Regions from separate parts of the Pseudomonas sp. SA195 genome, predicted to be linked through region 2. Evidence: predicted binding sites of a transcription regulator. Region 2 holds the regulator's gene; the other holds the start of a gene.

Region 1 (5,822 bases), 620 kb from region 2:
CTATGCGGCCCTGACGCCCAACCTTAAAGGGCTCGAGGCAGCCATCGAAGCTGGGGTCCGCGAGGTTGCGGTATTCGGAGCCGCGTCCGAGGCGTTTTCGCAAAAAAACATCAACTGCTCCATCGACGAAAGCCTGGCGCGCTTCGTTCCGCTGATGGAAAGCGCTCGCGCAAACGGCATCCGGGTGCGTGGCTATGTGTCGTGCGTGCTGGGATGCCCGTACGAAGGCGATATCGACCTCAAGCACGTCTCCAAGGTGGCGCGCGAATTGGTCGCGATGGGCTGCTACGAGGTCTCGCTCGGCGACACCATTGGTACCGGTACGCCCGGCAAGACCCGCCAACTGATTGATGTCGTCGCCCGCGAGGTGCCACGCGACAAACTCGCCGGACACTTCCACGACACATACGGCCAGGCGATGGCGAACATTTATGCCAGTCTGCTTGAGGGCATCAGCGTCTTCGACAGCTCGGTTGCGGGATTAGGTGGTTGCCCCTATGCCAAGGGGGCCAGCGGCAACGTCGCCAGCGAGGATGTTTTGTACATGCTGAACGGATTGGGCATCGCCACGGATGTCAGTCTAGACGCCGTCATCGAAGCCGGGCACAACATCAGCCGTTTGCTGGGAAGACGAAATGGCTCACGCGTCGCACAGTCCCGCAACGGCACGTCGGGCAGCCTCAATTGATAGCTATCTAGTCCGCGGTCTCCCCGAATCCCGGCACTAGTGCGAACAGCAAGCGCTTAAATGATAGAGGTGTTTCTGTGAAGCGCGTCAGCGGTCCGAGTTCCTGAGATAGAGATTGAAGTGCAGTGTAACGACGGGAACTATGCAAACGGAGATTACAGTGGCCTACGAAACCAAACGCACTGTCTTTCCATTATCTGCCAGGTCGACAGCCGAACGAGTTCGCGCGATAGCTTTGAATATGTTTGTTGACCAAGGATTTGAAAGGGTAAGCGTTCGTGATCTGGCCGCGGCGATCAACCTCCACGCCGGGTCCCTTTACAATCATATAGAAAGCAAACAATCGTTACTTTTTGATCTGATTGAGGAACATGAGGCAGGCCTGTTAGCGACCATAAGTAATTGCAGGGGATGCCGCCGCGCTCCCTCTGCAATGCTTTCCGATTACATTGACGCTTACGTCCGTTTCCAACTGAATAACCCCAAAACCGCCGCTTTGGCACGCCTGGAGTTACGCAGCCTAAGCAATGATCAGAGAAGTCTCATCGCAGATATCCGCTCCCACTACCAGCGGCAGCTGGTAGACATAATCTCTAGATTCAATAAACCTAACGACGCTAATAACCTTGTCGCCAGCATAGTCGTACCTTGCGTCACGGAAATGCTGAATGGTTTGGCAAGCGCTGTTCCAAATTCTCCTGAAGTTTATTCAGCTCGCCGCTCCATTGAGCGTATCCAAACCCTGCTCGCTGAAGCTCTAACACGCTATTCGCCGGAACAAGCGCCTCAAAATAGCCATACTGCACATCCGAAAGGAGCTAATACCTGGATGCGTCGGTAAGCTCCTGACCCTTCACTCATATAACCCTGACGACAAGTAATCAGCTCATTGGTCGAATAGGCCTGACCATACGTCGCGACTAGCTGCTATTTTACGAGCAGCTTTCACGATAGGCTGTTTTCGGCTGAAAGTGCGTCAAAACAATTTCGCGCAGGCACAGCCGCCAGAATTGGCTCAAATTTTATGTCGCTACGCAAAATCTCGGTCTGCTGAACAGCCAAGCGTTGGCAGATTTGACGTACGATCAGAAACGCTAGGGAGACGTTTGCATTTTACACAGCCTCGACCATTAGCAGATCCGCCAAGTGTCTGCTGAATTGGCCCACTTCGGCAGACACTTGAGCAGCCTTCGCGAGCCTAAATCACTGGGTTGTCTACTCGGACATATCTGGCTGAGCGGCAACATGGCGATACAGTGTCTGGAAATACAACCAACCAATGTAATCGCCAGCGTGCTCAAGGCTGTATTTAGCCGTCCAAGCGGTCATCGGTTGTGGTTGGTCTCCCCCATCCAAGAGACGTTTTTCAGCAGGCCTACGTACGCCGCAAATCACCGCGCAGAAACCTTCCACAACTGATCGACTCGCATCGTGAAGCTCTGGCTCATAAGTTCGCGACGCATACCCCAGGCGTGCATTGCTGGCACTACCGGGTCCCGCCCCCATTTGGCATTGATCGAATCCAGAACGGCCATCACGCGCTGCGAAGCGGCCGCCTGGCTGGGCGCGAACAGCAGCGCCACAATGGGCGTGCGAATCAGTTGGCGCGGAACAACCGCTCGAAACCGCAGTAGATGCTGTTGGAGTCAATCAGAGCGAAAACATGCTCAGCCACAGTTGCGCAAGGTTCGGTTACATCCGGAAGCGATTGACCGTCCCGTTCAGCTTCACCGCTAGGCGCGACAGTTCCTGCGTTGCGACGCTGGTCTGCTGGGCGCCGGCAGAAGTCTGAAGCGAGAGGTCGCGGATGCTGACCAGGTTGCGGTCGATCTCCCGCGCGACCTGCGCCTGCTCTTCTGAGGCGCTGGCAATCACTAAGTTGCGCTCGTTGATGCCGGCCACCGCATCGGCGATCTCGGCCAGTGCAACCCCAGCGGTGTAGGCTTTCTCAAGCGTACCCTGGGCGCGCGACGCCGTTTGCTGCAACGCATCAACGGTAAGGCCCGTCCCCTGCTTGATGCTGCCGATCATCGACTCGATTTCGCGCGTGGATTCGCCCGTTCGCTTGGCCAGGCCGCGGACTTCATCGGCGACCACGGCGAAGCCGCGACCGGCGTCCCCGGCGCGGGCTGCTTCGATAGCTGCATTGAGTGCGAGCAGGTTGGTCTGTTCGGCGACCGAGCGGATCACGTCCAGCACGCGGGTGATGTTGTGCGTTTGTTCAGCCAGATCGCCGGCACGCGCAGAGGCACCGACAACATCGTCGGCCAGCGCCTGGATCGCGGCGATCGCCTCGTCCAGCTGGCGACGTCCCTTTTGTGCCGATTCACTGGACGCTTGCGACGCCTCGGAGGTGGACACCGCGTTGCTCGCCACTTCTTCGACGGCGCAGGTCATCTGGTTGACGGCCGTCGCGGCCTGTTCGATCTGCTCGTTCTGCCGATGCAGCCCTTCGGTACTGTCGAGCATGACCGCGGTCATCTCTTCGGCAGAGGTGCTCAGCACATTCGCCGAATCATTGATCTGCCCGATGATGGCGCGCAGGTTAGCCTGCATGTCGCGCAGCGAAGCGAGCAATTGCGTGGCCTCGTCGTCGCCATCGACCGGCACCGTGTGGGTCAGGTCGCCATGCGCGATCTGGTTGGCAACGGCCACTGCCTGGCGCATCGGCCGAACGATGCTCGCTGTCAGCACCAGGGCCAGTGCGACCGTCGCGACCAGAGCCAGCATGATTACCGCTACGATGATGATCCGGGCTTTTTCATAAACGGCAGTCGCGGCCTGGACGGCGTGATGCGCCCCTTCCCCGTTGAACGCCCTGAGCTCCAGCAGCGCCTCGCCGAATTTCGGCCCCAGCGCGGCGAGCCGTGCGTTGACTTGCGCCATTCGCGCCTCGTCCGGCTGCCCGCCCATCAACTGCTGCCGTTCGTCCAAGGTCGAGGCGTATTGCTCGAATAATGCCTTGGCGGCCTCGAAAACGCGCCGCTCTTCGGCACCAGAGATGAGCGTCTCGTAGCGGGTCACGTGCTGGCGAATGTCCGCAATCGCGGCGGCAATCAGCCCATCGCTCTTGCGCTTTGTCTCGGCGTCCCTGAATGCCAGTTGGCGCAGCGACTCGGTGCGCACCTGTGCAAAGCTCAGCGCCATGTCGTCCGCGGCCACCTGGCTCGGCATCCAGTCGGAATCGATTTCGCTGCCGGCGGCACGAATCGCCGCCATCTGCATCAGACTGAACAGCCCGAGCAGGGTGAGCAGCATTGCGACGAGAGTAAAAAACAGCAGCGTGCGATGCGAGATCTTCAGTGTGCGCAGCATGATGGCCTCGAAAAAAGAACGCACGGCGATACCGAGCTTTCCTATTTTATCTGCCGCAGGCCTTTGAACTTGAGCCAGACGACCCGCAAAAAGAAAAACCGAGCATATCGATTAGCGGCTCTAGAAATACGCCGATAGAAGTAAAGCCATCCTCTCAGGCGTACTCTCAAGAGTCGGAAACGCTCTGATTCGCAAGACGTTCGCGGCTGGCAAGGGACTTGCCAAAAAACCAAACCACCATCGCGATAAGAGCCGGAAGCAGTATCCCGAGCGCCATGGGCAGGGTGCTATCGCTAATGGCGGCAGCCACCATGGCGGAGCAGACGAAGGCGACCCCAAACTGCATGGCGCCGACCAGTGCGGAGCCTACGCCGGACTGCCCTCGTGCAGCCTCCATGGCTATGGAGGTTCCGTTCGCACTCAGCAGCCCTACCATGGCGATCGAGAACCAGAGCGGGATGATCTGTACCCAGAATTCCCGAGACCCCGAAACCAGCAACAGCACGATACTAATCGCAACAAACAGCGGCAGCGCCACGCTGATTATCGTCTTGACCGCCAGCCTGACGAGCAGGCGATTGTTAACTAAGGATGCGACGACTAAACCAAGTGCGACGAAACCAAAGGCGATCCCGTATTCGATTTCACCGAGGCCAAACACCCCCTGGAATACGCTCGACGAGGCCGTGATGAAAGAGAACATTGCGGCCTGCACGAGAGCGCTGACGAGCGCCGGGACAAGGAATTGGCGGGAAGAAAGCAACGTCCAGTAATCGCCGAACACCCGATAGAGCGGGGTCTTCAGCCGCTTAGAAGCGGGCAAGGTTTCAGGAAGCAACGTAAAAGCCAGCACAAGTGCGAGCGCGCCGATTGCAAGCATCGTGACGAAGACTGCCTTCCAGCCAAGCTGTGTAACTAGCACACCGCCAACAAGCGGAGAAACAACAGGCCCGAGTGTCATCAGCATAATCAACAGGGTCATGGTTCGTGCTGCCGCGGTGCCTTGATAGAGATCGGACACGACTGCCCGACCGACAACCATGCCCCCACACGCACCAAGCGCCTGGACGAAACGAAGGCTGATGAACACTGTGGCTGAGTCAGTCAAAAGTAATAGCACCGTGGCGAGGCAGAACAGTCCTGCACCGGCCAAAAGCGGTCCTTTACGTCCGTATCGGTCGATCAGCGGGCCAAACACCAACTGACCGACGCAAAGCCCGAGGAAGAAAACCGACAGAGACATTTCCAATGCCCCGTCCGGAGCGTTCAGATAGGTCTGAATATCACCGAAGGCTGACAGATACATGTCTGTGGCCAATGGCGGGAAAATCGACAAAACCGACAACACCAAGACGATTCTCAGTGCGCTCGACCCTTGAGGCGAAGCTGATGTCTCGCTCATTCGTTCTATGCACCTTTTCGGATAAGTAACCAAGTTGCCTGCGAGCAGTTTACCTTTCTGGAAAGGTAGAATCCTCCGCGCTAGGATTGTTCCATGCCAGAGACCACGCGAAAGACTGTTACCTCACTGGAACGCGCGACCATCAACTGGCCCGACGCGTCTCTGCGACAAATGACTGCGACCGTCGCCGTGCAGCGCTTGGCCCGTCTACTCGAGCGGATCGCTGCCGAGGCGCTTGCTCCGCTCGACCTCACCCCCGCTTCGTTCGAAGTCCTTGCCGCCCTGCGGGTTCAGCCTGCGCCGCACCAGCTGACGCCGACGGATCTTTACGAGGCGATGCTGATCTCCTCCGGAGGACTTACCAAACTGGTGAAGACTCTTGAGCGGCGCGGGCTCGTCACGCGACCTTTCAGCGAC
Region 2 (5,822 bases):
GCCAAGGACCCGGCGTTCGGCCTGGAAGCGGTCTGGATCGAAGCCAGCCAGCGTGATCAGGCGCAGTCGCTCGGGTACACCGTTGTCGATGCCAGCACCGTGGTTGCGACCCACCTCAACCAGGTCCTGCACAAGCACGCCCATGAGCTGCTCGGCCACGAAGAAGTGCAGCAACTGATGCAGCTACTGGCCAAGAGCTCGCCGAAGCTCGCCGAGGAACTGGTGCCAGGCATGATTTCGCTCTCGACCTTGCTCAAGGTGCTGCAGTCGCTGCTGATGGAGCAGGTGCCGGTTCGCGACATCCGCACCATCGCAGAAGCCATCGCGAACGTTGCGACCAAGAGTCAAGATCCCGCCGCGATGGTGGCGGCTGTGCGGGTCGCGTTGTCCCGCGCAATCGTGCAAAACGTTGTCGGGCTTGAGCCGCAGCTGCCTGTGATCACCCTTGAGCCCAGGTTGGAACAGATATTGCTCAATAGCCTGCAGAAGGCCGGACAAGGCTCGGAAGACGGCATTCTTCTCGAGCCAGGAATGGCAGAAAAGTTGCAACGGTCTCTGGTAGATGCGGCACAGCGTCAAGAAATGATGGGTAAGCCAGCGATTCTGCTGGTAGCCGGCCCGGTCCGCGCGATGCTCTCGCGATTCGCCCGGCTGGCAGTCCCCAACATTCATGTCCTGGCCTATCAGGAAATACCGGATAACAAGCAGGTCACCATCGTTTCGACGGTGGGTCAGAATTAACCGAGGGTACAGGCCATGCAGGTCAAACGTTTCTTCGCAGCCGACATGCGTATCGCCATGAAGATGATTCGTGACGAGCTGGGTGCCGACGCCGTGATCACCGGCAACCGCCGTGTCGCTGGCGGCGTCGAGCTGACAGCCGTGCTCGATTATCCGATGGAAGCAGTCGCGCCGAAGCAGCCGAATCCGGCGCTCGAGGCCGAGCTGCGCAAGACCCAGACCCGCATCGCCGATGCCCATGCCGAGTTGAGCGCGCCTCGCTCGCAGCCCGCTCGGGACCGTCAGTTGCTTGACGAGAAGCCGGCCGTAGCCGCCAAACCTGCTGCAGCGCCGGTAGCCGCGCCGGCTCCGGCATTCGACTCGCGTGCCGTCGAGGCAATGCAGACCGAATTGCAAGGCCTGCGCGAGCTGATCGAGGTGCAACTCGGCTCATTGGCCTGGGGCCACGAGCAGAACCGTCGCCCGCTGCAGGCTGGCCTCTGGCGTCGCTTGCAGCGCCTCGGTCTGCCGGCTGATCTGTCGCGTGGGCTGTTGGAAAAGGTGGCCTCGATCAGTGATCAGCGTCAGGCCTGGCGCATGCTGCTGGCGCACCTGGCTCAGTCCATCAAAGTGACCAAGCACGAGCCGCTGGAAGAGGGCGGTGTCATTGCTCTTGTCGGCCCGGCCGGCGCCGGCAAGACCACGACCCTGGCCAAGCTCGCTGCACGCCATGTTCTCAAGCACGGCGCGCAGAGCATCGCCCTGGCGAGCATGGACAACTACCGTATCGGCGCGCAGGAGCAGCTCAAGACCTTGGGTCGTATCCTCAACGTGCCGGTGATCCAGATCGACCCGAGTCAGCCGCTGAGCAAGAGCCTGGAGCCGGTTGCACGCAAGCGATTGATTCTGCTCGACACCGCTGGCCTGCCGGCAGGCGATCCGATGATGCGCCTGCAGCTGCAGGCGCTGGCCGACCGTGGCGTACGTTCGAAGAACTATCTGGTGCTCGCGGCGACCAGCCAGAGCCAAGTCCTGAAAGCGGCGTGGCATCACTACCGGCCCTGCGGGCTGGCAGGGTGCATCCTGACTAAACTTGATGAGGCAGGTACTCTGGGCGACGTGCTCGGGCTGACCATCAGTCAGCATCTGCCGATTGCCTACCTTGCCGACGGCCCGCGGATTCCCGAGGACCTCCAGTTGCCGCGCACGCATCAACTGGTCAGCCGCGCGGTGAGCCTGCAATCCGAAGAGTCGCCCAGCGAGGAAACGATGGCCGACATGTTTTCCGGCCTGTACAACGGTTCCTCACGGAGGGCGGGATGAACAGAGCGCTGCGTGAGAGAGAAACAGTAGACGCGTTCAGGTTGAACGCATCGATGGCCTTCGGGCCCCAGCAAGATATAGGCGTTTGATGATGGGTATTCATCCCGTACAGGTTATTGCTGTGACCGGCGGCAAGGGTGGCGTCGGCAAGACCAACGTATCGGTCAACCTTTCCCTGGCGTTGGCTGATCTCGGTCGGCGTGTGGTGCTGCTCGACGCCGACCTCGGTCTGGCCAACGTTGACGTGCTGCTAGGCCTGACCGCCAAGCGCACCCTGGCGGATGTGATCGCCGGTGAATGCGATCTGCGCGACGTCATGATCCCGGGCCCTGGCGGCGTACGGATCGTGCCTGCCGCGTCGGGTACGCAAAGCATGGTGCAGCTATCACCGATGCAGCATTCCGGCCTGATCCAGGCCTTCAGCGAGATCGGCCACGACATCGACGTGCTGATCATCGACACCGCGGCCGGTATTGGCGATGGCGTGGTGAGCTTCGTTCGCGCGGCGCAGGAGGTCCTGCTCGTGGTCACCGATGAGCCCACCTCGATTACCGATGCTTACGCGCTAATCAAGTTGCTCAACCGCGACTACGGCATCAGCCGCTTCCGGGTGCTGGCGAACATGGCGCACGCGCCGCAGGAAGGACGCAATCTTTTCGCTAAGCTGACCAAGGTGACTGAACGTTTCCTTGATGTCGCCCTGCAGTACGTCGGTGCGGTTCCCTACGACGAGGCGGTACGCAAGGCCGTTCAGAAGCAACGCGCGGTCTACGAGGCCTACCCGCGAGCCAAGTGCTCGCTGGCCTTCAAGGCCATAGCGCAGAAAATCGACACCTGGCCGCTGCCGGCAAACCCGCGTGGCCACCTTGAGTTTTTTGTGGAGCGCCTGGTCAGGCCCACCGCAAACGCACACGACTGACAGCGGCGGGAATCGGTTATGTACAACACCAAAGTGGCTAAAGACTCCCAGTACCAGCTCATCGAGCAGTACGCCCCGTTGGTCAAGCGCATCGCTTACCACTTGCTGGCGCGCCTGCCAGCCAGCGTGCAGGTCGATGATCTGATGCAGGCCGGCATGATCGGCCTGCTCGAAGCCTCCAAGAAGTACGACTCCGGCAAGGGGGCAAGCTTCGAAACTTATGCCGGTATCCGCATTCGTGGCGCGATGCTTGACGAGGTTCGCAAGGGCGACTGGGCGCCACGGTCGGTGCACCGCAATTCGCGCATGGTCAGCGAGGCCATTCGCGCCATCGAAGCAAGAACGGGGCGCGACGCTAAAGATCAAGAAGTTGCGGCCGAACTTAAATTGAGTCTCGATGAGTACTACGGCATTCTGGGCGACACCCTGGGCAGCCGCCTGTTCAGCTTCGATGATCTGCTGACGGAAGGCGAGCACGGGGAGTTCGGTGAAGACGCCGCCAGCGCCCACCCGGAACCGTCTCGCGATCTTGAGGACGAGCGCTTCCAGCAGGCCCTGGCTGATGCGATTGCCAGTCTGCCCGAGCGTGAAAAGCTGGTGCTGTCGCTGTACTACGACGAAGAGTTGAATTTGAAGGAAATCGGCCAGGTGCTGGGCGTCAGCGAGTCACGGGTCAGCCAGTTGCACAGTCAGTGCGCGGCGCGCCTGCGGGCTCGTCTCGGCGAGTGGCGCGCGCGATAGGGCCGGTTCTCAGGAACGCGAATCAAGGTTGCTCTAACGAGCTTCATTCACGAAGCCCGCAACAGACCGTGAGCAGGCTCCGGGATTTCGGGATTTACGGAGGTGTACTTGGACAAGAACATGAAAATCCTCATCGTCGACGACTTTTCGACGATGAGACGGATCATCAAGAACCTCTTGCGTGATCTGGGCTTCACCAACACCGCCGAGGCGGATGATGGCACCACCGCACTGCCGATGCTCAAGAGCGGCAGCTTCGACTTTCTCGTCACCGACTGGAACATGCCCGGCATGACCGGCATCGACCTGCTGCGCGCCGTGCGTGCGGACGACCGTCTCAAGCACCTGCCGGTGCTCATGGTGACGGCCGAGGCCAAGCGTGACCAGATCATCGAGGCCGCGCAGGCCGGTGTTAACGGGTACGTGGTCAAGCCGTTCACGGCGCAGGTACTCAAAGAGAAAATCGAGAAGATCTTCGAGCGCGTCAACGGCTGAAGTAACGCCGCGAGGGCACTATGACGCAAGCAGACCAAAGCCTGGCGGAGTTCGAAACGACGCTCAAGGCTCACGCACCCCAACTTATCGAAAGTCTCCAGCAGGGCCGCTTCGACGAAGCGGCGCAGATGTTTAACGAGCTCAGTCAGGCTCGTAACCAGGGACTTTATCAAGAAGTCGGCAAACTTACCCGCGAGCTGCACAACGCCATCGTCAAGCTGGAGATGGACACCTGCGCGACCGGGGGCGATCCGTCACCGATCACTGACGCCACGGACCGTCTGTCCTATGTCGTCGAGATGACCGAGAAGGCCGCCAACCGCACCATGGACCTCGTCGAGGAATCCGCGCCGCTGGTCAACTACGTCAGTTATGAGGCGCAGAGCTTGACGGCTGATTGGCAGCGCTTCATGCGCCGCGACATGAATGCCGAACAGTTCCGCGACCTGGTCAAACGGCTAGATCAGTTTCTGCAGCGGACCATGAACGATGGCAGCCAGCTGTCGCAGAACCTCAGTGAAATCATGCTCGCCCAGGACTTCCAAGACCTGACCGGCCAGGTGATCAAGCGGGTCACGCGGCTGATCACTGAACTCGAAAGCAACCTGCTCAACCTGGTGCTGATGGCCGGTCAGGTCGACCGCGTCGCAGGCATCAAGCACGACCGCGAAGAGCTGCGCGCCGAGCAGGAACGAAAAAAACAAGAAAAAGGCCCTTCCCATGGTGAAGGTCCGCAGATGCATGCCGATATACGTGAGGATGTCGTATCCGGGCAGGACGATGTCGACGATCTGCTTTCGAGCCTGGGCTTTTAGGGGAAGTGAAATATGAGCTTCGACGCCGATGAAGAAATCCTCCAGGATTTCCTGGTTGAGGCCGGCGAGATTCTCGAACTATTGTCAGAGCAGCTGGTGGAGCTGGAGAGCAGCCCCGATGACGCAGCATTGCTCAATGCGATTTTTCGCGGTTTCCATACGGTAAAAGGTGGTGCGGGTTTCCTCCAGCTGCATGAGCTGGTCGAGTGTTGCCACATCGCCGAAAACGTCTTCGACATCCTGCGCAAGGGTGAGCGTCGCGTCGACTCGGAATTGATGGACGTTGTCCTGCAAGCGCTGGACGCCGTCAACGAAATGTTCGGCCAGGTCCGTGAGCGTACGGCCGTTACCCCGGCCACGCCCGAGCTGCTGGCAGCCCTGTCGCGCCTGGCCGAACCAGCCTCCAGCGAGCCGGCTGTCGCCGAACCGGTCACGCCGGTCGGCTCGGCCGAGCCTGAGCCCGTTCCAGCCAGTGCCGACACTGAATTCGAACAGTTCCTTGGCGCGCTGGACGAGGCGGCCGAGGCTCCGGCTGCGGCGTCAGCTGACGAGATTACCGACGAAGAGTTCGAATCGCTGCTCGACCAGCTTCACGGCAAGGGCCAGTTCGCCCCGGCTACGGGTGCCGATTCTGTGGTCGTGCCTGAACAGGCCGCCGCACAGCCGGCCGGCGACGAGATTACCGACGATGAATTCGAGGCGCTGCTCGATCAGCTGCACGGTAAAGGCCAGTTCAGCGAAGTAAGCCCGGCACCGTCTGCACCGGTCGCGGCCGAAGCACCCGCGCCAGCGGGCGACAACATCACCGA

Evidence for each region. The regulator FliA, encoded in region 2, starts transcription of late flagellar genes. The targets are predictions, from matches to a motif close to CTAAAGTTTNNNNNNNNNNNGCCGNTAA.
Region 1: a site for FliA is predicted at 4,050-4,077, ahead of M1D78_RS10545 (methyl-accepting chemotaxis protein). Genes of this name have one in related genera too.

What each region holds. Positions count from the first base shown of each region.
Region 1 is NZ_CP096392.1:2,269,999-2,275,820, forward strand. It holds gene M1D78_RS10530 (hydroxymethylglutaryl-CoA lyase) at 1-688, shown strand, start outside; gene M1D78_RS10535 (TetR/AcrR family transcriptional regulator) at 849-1,529, shown strand; partial or broken gene M1D78_RS10540 (DUF4113 domain-containing protein) at 2,080-2,262, opposite strand; gene M1D78_RS10545 (methyl-accepting chemotaxis protein) at 2,381-4,003, opposite strand; gene M1D78_RS10550 (multidrug effflux MFS transporter) at 4,170-5,405, opposite strand; gene M1D78_RS10555 (MarR family winged helix-turn-helix transcriptional regulator) at 5,595-5,822, shown strand, end outside.
Region 2 is NZ_CP096392.1:2,891,247-2,897,068, reverse strand. It holds gene flhA (flagellar biosynthesis protein FlhA) at 1-741, shown strand, start outside; gene flhF (flagellar biosynthesis protein FlhF) at 757-2,043, shown strand; gene fleN (flagellar synthesis regulator FleN) at 2,132-2,962, shown strand; gene fliA (RNA polymerase sigma factor FliA) at 2,981-3,703, shown strand; gene M1D78_RS13335 (chemotaxis response regulator CheY) at 3,824-4,198, shown strand; gene M1D78_RS13330 (protein phosphatase CheZ) at 4,219-5,013, shown strand; gene M1D78_RS13325 (chemotaxis protein CheA) at 5,026-5,822, shown strand, end outside.